DNA from 3 places in the Lentzea sp. NPDC102401 genome. Region 2 is predicted to be linked to each of the others. Evidence: riboswitches for the same ligand, from Rfam matches in the RefSeq annotation. Region 2 holds a riboswitch; each other region holds the start of a gene.

Region 1 (3,270 bases), on a different contig from region 2:
GTCAAGACCCGCAAGAACATCAAGCTCTTCGACGGCGCGAACCCGGTCCGCGAGGTCCAGACGACCGCACTGACCGTCGACGAGCTGTTGAAGGCCGAGAACCTCAGCCTCGGCCCCGAGGACGCCGTCGCGTCCGGCATGGACGTGAAGCTCGCGACCGGCGCCGAGGTCTACATCTCGCGCACCGGCGTCACGGTCATCAACGTGAACGAGCCCGTCGCGCCGCCGGTCGAGAAGACCAACGACCCGAACATGAACGCGGGCGAGCAGACCGTCACCGACCCCGGCGCGCCGGGCGAGCAGACGTCGACGTACCGCGTGACGGTGAAGAACGGCAAGGAGATCAGCCGCGAGAAGATCGGCGGCAAGGTCACCAAGGAGCCGAAGCCGAAGAAGATCACCGTCGGCACCAAGCCGCTGCCCGACGGTGCTGTCTGGGACCGTCTCGCGCAGTGCGAGGCGGGCGGCAACTGGGCCATCAACACCGGCAACGGGTACTACGGCGGTCTCCAGTTCAACGCGGGCACCTGGGCGGCCAACGGCGGCACCGCGTACGCGCAGCTTCCGCACCAGGCGACGCGCGAGCAGCAGATCGCCATCGCGACCAAGCTCCGCGACCGCGCCGGCGGCACGTACGGCGCGTGGCCGGGCTGCCGCGCCAAGCTCGGCCTGCCGTAAACACGCACAACCCTCTCCGTCCCCCTGACAAGGCCGCCCTGGTTCGCCACGGGCGGCCTTCGTCGTTGCCGAGGCGGGTGAACCCAGGCCGCCGGTCAAGCGGCGATGACCGGCACCGGCTCGGTGCTGCCCATCAGGCCCACGACCGCGGTCCCAGCCCGTCCCTCCACGGGCGAGCCTGCGAGAATGCACCGGTGAGCCTGCTGGGACCTGCCGAAGTTCGTCGTCTGGCTGAAGAGCTGGGCATCCGCCCGACCAAGAAGCTCGGCCAGAACTTCGTGCACGACCCGAACACGGTCCGCAAGATCGTCGCCGCGGCCGGGCTGACGGACGACGACGTGGTCCTGGAGGTCGGCCCCGGCCTCGGCTCCCTGACGCTCGCCCTGCTGCCCGCCGCCAAACAGGTCGTGGCGGTCGAGATCGACCCGCCACTGGCGCAGCGGCTGCCTCAGACGGTCGCCGAGATGGACCCGGACAACGCGGGCAAGCTGCACGTCGTCCTCAAAGACGCCATGAAAGTCACCCAAGAGGACCTGCCGGTCCTACCGACCGCGATCGTCGCGAACCTCCCGTACAACGTCGCGGTCCCCGTGGTGCTGCACCTCCTGGCCGAACTCCCGAGCCTCCAGAAGGGTCTGGTCATGGTCCAGGCCGAGGTGGCCGACCGGATGGCGGCGAAGCCCGGCAACAAGATCTACGGCGTCCCGAGTGTGAAGCTCGCCTGGTACGCGGAGTCCAAGAAGGCCGGCTCCATCGGCAAGAACGTCTTCTGGCCGGCACCCAACGTCGACTCGGGCCTGGTGTGGTTCCAGCGTCACGAAAAGCCGCTGTCCACAGTGGACCGGAAGAAGCTCTTCGCGATCGTCGACGCCGCTTTCGCGCAGCGCCGCAAGACGCTGCGGGCGGCGTTGAAGGGCTGGGCCGGCAACCCGGGAAACATTGACGAACTGCTCGCCGAAGCTGGTGTGGATCCCCAGGTTCGAGGCGAGCAGCTGAGCGTGATCGACTTCATCCGGATCGCCGAGGTCTAGGCCGGGGATCCTTCGGCCAACAGTGTGATCTGTCGAACGAATCGGAATCTGGCTTGCGCAACCGAACGTCCGTCCGGTTGACTGCTACTTGCCATCCGGAGCGACTGAGAGACCTGGCTCTACGACGTCGCAGCAACCACCCGCTGGATGCGGGCAGGTGCTAACGCCAGGACCGATGGAGGAGCACCATGGGTACCGTGCGAATGCTGACGCGCCGTCGAGTCATCGACCAGTGCCGTCGCTCGTCTTCTGCATGTCGTCGCCACCTCGTCTAAGGCGCCTTTTCAGAGTCCTTTGACGCGCACTCAGTCATCGAGTGGCGCACACACCTGAGCAGAAACTTCGACCGCGCACGTCCGTCTCAAACGGACAGTGTGCCGTCGCGCGCAGCCGTGGAGCAGACGTGATCACTGTCGAAAACCTCACCAAGTCCTTCCAGGGCGTCAGTGCCCTCAACGGCGTGACCCTCGACGTCGAGGCCGGAACCGTGCTCGGCGTCGTCGGTCCGAGTGGCGCCGGCAAGTCGACGCTCGCCCGGTGCGTCGCGCTGCTGGAGCGTCCCGACTCGGGTGCGATCCGCGTCGACGGCACTGACATCACCAGCCTCGACGGGTCGGCCCTGCGTGCCGCCCGCCGCCAGATCGGCGTTGTGCCGCAAGGGGATTCGCTCCTCCGTCAGCGCACGGCCGCCGGCAACATCGCCCTGCCGCTGGAGTCCGCGGGCATCCCCGGACCGCAGCGCCGCACCCGTGTGGGCGAGCTGCTGGACCTCGTCGGGCTGACCGACAAGGCCGCCTCCTACCCCGACCAGCTGTCCGGCGGGCAGCGCCAGCGCATCGCCGTGGCGCGCGCCCTCGCCGCCAACCCGTCCGTGCTGCTCGCCGACGAGCCGACCAGCGCTCTGGACCCGGAGACCACCGGTTCCGTGCTGACCGTGCTCGACCGTGCGCGCGCCGAGCTGGGTGTGACCGTTCTCGTCGTCACGCACGACATGGGCGTGGTCCGCAAGATCTGCGATGACGTCGCTGTGCTGGAGCAGGGCCGCGTCGTCGAGCACGGCAAGGTTCTGGACCTGGTCAACGACGTCGCGAGCCGCACGAGCAGTGCGCTGCTGCCCGCCGTCGATCTGAACCCGATCAACGAGAGCAGCTACGACCGCGTCGCGGACGTCGTGCTCGTCGGGTTCGCCGCGGTCGGCGCGTTGCTGCCCGAGGCCGCGCACCGGTTCGGCGTCGAGCTGAACATCGTCGGCGGCGGTCTGACGCGCCTGGGCGAGACCCCGGTCGCGCGCTTCCGGCTCGGCCTGAACGGAGAGCGCTCGGACTCCGCCCTGGAGTGGATCGGCGAGGCCGGCGGCTCGGTGCAGAGGTCCCTGAAGGGCCCCCAGGGAGTAGCTGCGTGAGGTCTGCAACACCCTGGTCCGACGTTTTCTCGTTCCTTCTCGAAGCAACCGGCGAGACGCTGTACATGGTCGGCGTCTCCACCGTCATCGCCACCGTTCTCGGAGTTCCCGTAGGTGTCTGGCTGCAGCTCACCGCCAAGGGCGGGTTGCGGCCGAACA
Region 2 (3,270 bases):
CAGCAGCACGGTCTCGGCGTCCGGGTCGAGCTGGCCCGACTCGAACAGCTTCTTCGCCGTCGCGACGGTCACGCCGCCGGCGGTCTCGGCGAAGATGCCCTCGGTGCGGGCGAGTAGCTTGATGCCCTCGACGACCTCTTCGTCGGTGACGTCGTCGATGGCGCCGTTGGTGCGGCGCACGGCGTCGAGCACGTACGGGCCGTCGGCCGGGGCGCCGATCGCCAATGAGCGGGCGATCGTGTCCGGGCGGACCGGGCGGATGACGTCGTGGCCCGCCTTGAAGGCGGCCGAGATCGGGGAGCAGCCGGTGGCCTGCGCGCCGAACACCTTGTACGGCGTGGCTTCCACCAGGTCGAGCTGGCCGAGTTCGCGGAACGCCTTGTCCACCTTGGTGAGCTGCGAGCCGGACGCGATCGGCACGACGATCTGGTCGGGCAGGCGCCAGCCGAGCTGTTCGGCGACCTCGTAGCCGAGCGTCTTCGAGCCCTCCGCGTAGTACGGGCGGACGTTGACGTTCACGAACGCCCAGTCCTCGTTCTCCGCGGCGAGTTCCTGGGCGAGGCGGTTCACGTCGTCGTAGTTGCCGTCGACGGCGATCAGGGCGCCGTCGTAGACCGCGCTCATGAGGATCTTGGCGCGCTCGAGATTGGAGGGAACGAGAACGACCGACTTCCAGCCCGCGCGGGCGGCGGCCGCGGCGACGGCGTTCGCCAGGTTGCCGGTGGACGGGCAGGCCAGCACCTTGAAGCCGAGTTCGCGGGCGGCGGCGAGCGCTACGCCGACGACGCGGTCCTTGAAGGAGTGGGTGGGGTTGCCGGTGTCGTCCTTCACCCAGATCTTGCGGACGCCCAGGGCCTTGGAGAGGTTGTGCGCCTCGACCAGGCGGGTACCGCCGGGATCGGTGTTCGGGTGCTGTTCCACAGTGGACGGAACAGGGAGAAGGCCGCGGTAGCGCCAGATCGACCTGGGGCCGGCCTCGATGTCCTCGCGCCGGATCTTCCCGAAGTCGTAGGCCACTTCCAGCGGCCCGAAACACTCGAGACAGGCGTACTCAGGAGCGAGAGGGGTTTCGTTTCCGCACTCACGGCACAGCAGCGCGCGGGCGGGGCCGAGGTCGAACTTGGTGCTCGTAGGCACAGAGACAGCAGTCATCGCGAGGTATCTCCTCATCTTTCCCGCGAAATCGAACGGGTCGGAATTGGCACCGTGATCGTCTTCTACGCGCAGTTCTGCGCACAGCGGTGACGCCGGTTGCCGGGGCTTCGTCGGGCCGTTCCCTCTGCCCCTCTGGATGAGCGGTGTTCAGTTGTGGCTACCAACGTACGGCACCTGTCCGGTGGTCAGCCACCAACGTCCACGATTCGGGACGTGGGAAGATGCGGAGCGTGAGCGCACCGGAGTCACTGCACCTCGTCATCGGCGAGGAGGAGTTGCTGGTCGAACGTGCTGTTCGGGCGGCTCTCGAGGCTGCCCGCGAGGTCGATTCGACCGCCGACCTGACCCGCGTCCAGGTGACTGATCTCACGGCTCCGGAGCTGGCCGAACTGGTGAGCCCGTCGCTGTTCGCGGAGGGTCGCGTGATCGTCCTGCAGAACGGGCAGGACATCAGCAAGGAGGTCGCCGACACGGTGCTCTCCTACGTCAAAGCGCCTGCGGACGGGGTCACGCTCGTCGTCGTGCACACGGGCGGTGGTCGCAGCAAGGCGGCCAAGGACCTGCCCGGGCAGCTGAAGAAGGCCGGTGCCGCGGTCACGGAGTGCGCCAAGGTCACCAAGTCCGCTGAGCGCGAGGCGTTCGTGCGCAACGAGGTGCGGCGGGCGGGCGGCAAGATCGACCCGGAGGCCGTCGCCACGCTCATCGACGCCGTGGGCACGAACCTGCGCGAGCTCGCCGCGGCCTCGTCGCAGCTCGTCTCCGACACCGACGGCAAGGTGACGGTCGAGGAGATCCGCCGCTACCACCAGGGCAAGGCCGAGGTGACGGGGTTCGCCGTCGCGGAGAAGGCCGTCGTCGGTGATCGGGCCGGCGCCATGGAGGCGTTGCGCTGGGCCATGCAGCTCGGCGTGCCGCACGTGCTGGTCGCGGATGCGCTGGCGGACGCGGTGCGCACGGTCGCGCGGGTGACCGCCGTGGGGCGCGCCGACCCGTTCAGCCTGGCCGGTCCGCTCGGCATGCCGCCGTGGAAGATCAAGAAGGCGCAGGCCCAGTCGCGCGGCTGGGACCAGGCGGGGCTTGCCGACGCGATGCAGGTGGTCGCGGGGCTCAACGCCGACGTGAAGGGCGTGGCGGCCGACGCCGACTACGCGCTGGAACGTGCCGTGCTTCGGATCGTGGCCGCGCACAGCCGCCGTTGATCCCAAGAGAGATCACTGCGAGCGCGGGATCCCGATCAGGTACTGGGCTCCCGTGAAGCCGGGTTCGACGCCGATCGTCCACACGAACGACTCGGTGCCGTCCAGGCCGTCGACCATCCGCCGCAGTTCCGCGCGCCCGTACATGCGCAGGAACGACACGACGCTGTCCCAGAACATCATGAACGGCAGCACCGGCACGACGTAGGTCAGCACCAGCCGCAGCACGTAGCGCGGCAGGGGATTGCGCTGGAACGGCGCTGCCAGCAGCACGGCCAGTGTGAGGAAGAACGGGAAGACCAGCACGTAGAGCCACGACCGCTTGGTGTCCACGACGACCATCGGCTGCCGGGTGTCGACGGCGTTCTGCAGCATGCGCGTGGCCAGCGCGGGCGGGAAGTGGTGGAAGGCGCCGTAGATCGTCCGCGTCCCTTCCAGCCGGCAGTCCGTGGCGTCGACCGGCGACGGCACGTGGTCCACCGAGCAGCACGGGTCCGGCAGCCGCCGCCGGTTCGCCGAGGCGACGCGTTCGAAAGCGGGCACGTTCGGCACCAGGTCCGTCAGCGTGACTTGGGTGTGGACACCCGAAGCGTGCAGCCGGCGCTGGATCAGCGGCACCGGGCCACCAGAACCGGCGCAGAGGTCGACGATCCGATGATCCGCGCCCGACCGCAGAGCCAGCGCCAACGGCCGTGCGTACTCGCGCGCGGCGTCCGTCAGCCGGTAGATGGTCGTGATGGACTCCGTGTGCAGCGTGCGCAACACAGCCGGCGTGCCGTCGAGATCGTGAAGCTCGACGAAGTCGATGCGCGGAAGCGATTCCATGGAGCTACGCCTACCGTGCCCGAGGCCACATGCGAAAGGGCTCCACCTCCGTGAGGAAGTGGAGCCCTTTGCAGAAGCTCGATGCGAGCTACGA
Region 3 (3,270 bases), on a different contig from region 2:
CGACGCGCGCACGGCACGTTCCTCGTGCGATCCGGCCTGCTTGACCAGACGACCCACGATCACGTGCGCGCAGAACGCTCCGTCGCGCACGCCGATGCCGTACTCGGCGGACAGCGCCGCCGCGAGGAAGCCCGCGTCGAAGCCGGAGATCGTGAAGCTCACGACGCCCACCTTGTCGGCGTCGGTCAGGATCGCGAGCTCGCGGAGGCCGGGGATCGTGCGCAGGCCGTTCTGCAGGCGCGTCAGCAGTTCCTGCTCGTGCGCGACGGTCTGCTCCCAGTGCCGCGACAGGATCTCGCAGGCCGCGGCCAGCGCGTGCACGCCGACGACGTTCGGGCTGCCGGCCTCGTGCCGCTCGGGCACCGCGGACCAGGCCACGCCCAGGCGGTCGCCGTGGTCGGTCACCTTCGACGTGGCACCGCCGCCGACCAGGTACGGCTGGGCCTGCTGCAACCAGTCCGCGCGGCCGACCAGCACACCCGCGCCGAACGGCGCGTAGATCTTGTGGCCGGAGAACGCGATGTAGTCGACGCCCAGCTCACGGGCGTTGATCGGTCGGTGCGGGGCGAGCTGCGCGGCGTCGAGCGCGATCCGCGCGCCGTGCCGGCGGGCGACCTTCGCGAGCTCGGCGACGGGCCACAGCTCCCCCGTGACGTTGGACGCCCCGGTGACGATCACGAGCCGAGGGCCGACCGGGGCGGCGGCCAACGCCCGGTCCAGCGCGACGATCGCAGCGCCGGACGAAGACGGGGCAGGGACTCGCTGAACGTTCGGCCCGCGCCACGGCAGCAGGGCCGCGTGGTGCTCGCTGTCGAACAGGACGACGGCGGTGTTCTTGGGAACGCTGCGCGCCAACAGGTTCAGCGAATCGGTGGTGTTGCGGGTGAAGACGACGGTGTCGGAGGAGTGCGCCCCGACGAACCGGCGGATGCGGTCGCGGGCCTGCTCGTAGACGCGGGTCGAGACCTGCGAGGCGAACCCGGCGCCGCGGTGCACGCTGGCGTACCAGGGCAGTAGTTCGTCGACGGCGTCGCGCACCTCCTGCAGACAGGGCGCCGAGGCCGCGTGGTCGAGGTTGGCGTAGGTGACGCGCTCTCCGGTGACGAGCGGAACCCGCAGTTCAGCGCCAACGACAGCCGGAACGGCGGTGGTGGTTCCAGGGGTGATCGCGAGCGTCATCGAGCTGCCTCCGAGGCCAGGGGCCCCGTCGTGCGAAGGCCCGCGCTTGACCGGCGCCCCACGCGCCGGACCAGGTCCTCACCAAGGGCACCCCACCGCGGTTGGAGGGTTGCCGGCCAGCAAGCTTGGGCTTGACGCTGGCTCTCATGACCTGCCGACGACGTTAGCGGAGGCCGACGCACTCGTCGACACCTGATTCAGATGCTGGGAAGCGTCGGTGACCGACTAATCGCCGGTCTCGCCCTTCCACCGTGCGTAGCGACCGGCGCGGTCGACGGCACGTACGCGCCGCTCAGCGGCATCGCGCGCTTCCTCGGTGGTGACGATGAGCAACTGGTCGTCCGTCTGCAGCCGGGTCGTCGGTTGTGGCGTGAAACTCTTTCCCGAGCGCACCACGAGGCTGACCGTGGCGCCCACGGGCAGCCGCAGTTCGGTCATGTAGACGCCGTGCAGCTTCGACCCGCGCTGGATGTGCACCTGCAGCAGTTCGGCGCCCAGCTCGTCGAGCGGCGAGGAGTCGACCTGGACCTCCTGCGCCTCCCCCATCTTCACCAGTCCGAGGCGCCGGGCGAGGAACGGCAGCGTCGTGCCCTGCACCACCGTCAGCACGATGACCAGCAGGAACACCACGTCGACCAGTTCGCGCGCGCCCTCGACCCCCTGGATCAACGGGATCAGCGCGAACACGATCGGCACCGCGCCGCGCAGCCCCGACCAGGAGAGGAACACCTGTTCCCGCCACGGCACCTTGAACGGCAGCGAGGCGAGGAACACCGACAGCGGCCGGCCCACGAACGTCAGCACCAAGCCCGCGACCAGGGCGGGGAACAGCACGTCGAGCAGCCGCGACGGCGAGGCGTAGAGACCCAGCAGCACGAAGAGCCCGATCTGGGCGAGCCAGCCGAGGCCTTCTGCGAACGAGAGGGTGTCGGCGCGGTGCGGCAGGCGGGCGTTGCCCAGGACCAGCGCGGCGACGTAGGTGGCGAGGAATCCGGACGCGTGCGCGAGGTCGCCGGCCGTGTAGGCCATCACGCACACGGCCACCGTGGCGAGCGGGTACAGACCGGTGGAGGGCAGTGCCGCGCGTCTGAGCCCGGCCCCGCCGAGATACCCCAGCGCGACACCGATGAGCGCGCCCACACCCAGTTCGTAGATCACCAGCAGCGGCGCGGTCCACGAGATCGCGTCCGACGAGGCCAGCAGCACCACGGCGATGTAGACCGGCGCGTCGTTGAGGCCGGACTCCAGTTCGAGCGCACCGGTGAGCCGCGGCCCCACGCCTAACGAGCGCAGGACGCTGAACACGGCGGCCGCGTCGGTGGACGACAGCACCGCGCCCCACAGCAAGGCCATCCGCCAGTCGAGGCCGAGCAGGAAGTGCAGCGCCGTCCCGGTCACCGCCACGCTCACCACAACGGCCACTGTGGACAGTGCGACGCCCAGCCACAGCGAGGACCTCACCGCGTTCCAGCGGGTCGTGATGCCGCCCTCGGTCAGGATCAGCACGAGTGCCGCGATGCCGAGGGACTGGGTGAGGTCGGCGTCGTCGAACTTGATGCCGAACGCGGCCTCGCCGAGCAGCACGCCGATGCCGAGGTACAGCAGGAGTGAGGGCAGCCCGAGCCGGGTCGACACCCGCACCGCGATCACGGAGATCAGCAGTACGGCCGCGCCGATGCCCAGAACGACCGTGACGTCACCCACCTGGACCATTCTGGTTGATCACCATCGATTCCGACGAATCCGACGATCGCCTCTAGCGGGCTCATGCGCGGTGGAGCATGTTGATCTGTGGCTCAATCCCTAACCCTGCACGGAGTTGAACCATGAGGATCCTGATCGCGCTGGCGGCCGCCTTGATGGTGACCGGAGCGACCACAGCGCAAGCGGCCGCCCCTGCGGCTCTGGCGGCACCGAACATCAATGTCGCGAACGTCCAAGCACACCTGAACCAGTTCCAGTCGATCGCGAACGCCAACGGCGGCAACCGCGCTCACGGACGACCGGGGTACCTGGCCTCGATCAACTGGGTCAAGAGCAAGCTCGACGCGGCCGGCTACACGACGCGCGTGCAGTCGTTCACCTACGGCG

Evidence for each region. Region 2 has a riboswitch for S-adenosylmethionine ahead of thrC (threonine synthase). Riboswitches for the same ligand answer to the same signal wherever they lie in the genome.
Region 1: it holds a riboswitch for S-adenosylmethionine, as region 2 does, so the genes downstream of both, ACIRG5_RS32465 (methionine ABC transporter ATP-binding protein) here and thrC (threonine synthase) in region 2, are expected to answer to the same signal.
Region 3: it holds a riboswitch for S-adenosylmethionine, as region 2 does, so the genes downstream of both, ACIRG5_RS16770 (aminotransferase class V-fold PLP-dependent enzyme) here and thrC (threonine synthase) in region 2, are expected to answer to the same signal.

The regions. Positions count from the first base shown of each region.
Region 1 covers NZ_JBIWKS010000011.1:29,035-32,304, reverse strand. Annotated here, with positions in the region: gene ACIRG5_RS32475 (transglycosylase family protein) at 1-678, shown strand, start outside; gene rsmA (16S rRNA (adenine(1518)-N(6)/adenine(1519)-N(6))-dimethyltransferase RsmA) at 879-1,709, shown strand; SAM riboswitch class I at 1,798-1,891, shown strand; gene ACIRG5_RS32465 (methionine ABC transporter ATP-binding protein) at 2,113-3,111, shown strand; gene ACIRG5_RS32460 (methionine ABC transporter permease) at 3,108-3,270, shown strand, end outside.
Region 2 covers NZ_JBIWKS010000014.1:7,649-10,918, reverse strand. Annotated here, with positions in the region: gene thrC (threonine synthase) at 1-1,152, opposite strand, end outside; SAM riboswitch class I at 1,164-1,298, opposite strand; gene holA (DNA polymerase III subunit delta) at 1,377-2,354, shown strand; gene ACIRG5_RS37575 (hypothetical protein) at 2,367-3,176, opposite strand.
Region 3 covers NZ_JBIWKS010000004.1:359,512-362,781, forward strand. Annotated here, with positions in the region: gene ACIRG5_RS16770 (aminotransferase class V-fold PLP-dependent enzyme) at 1-1,179, opposite strand, end outside; SAM riboswitch class IV at 1,217-1,331, opposite strand; gene ACIRG5_RS16775 (potassium/proton antiporter) at 1,405-2,883, opposite strand; gene ACIRG5_RS16780 (M28 family metallopeptidase) at 3,006-3,270, shown strand, end outside.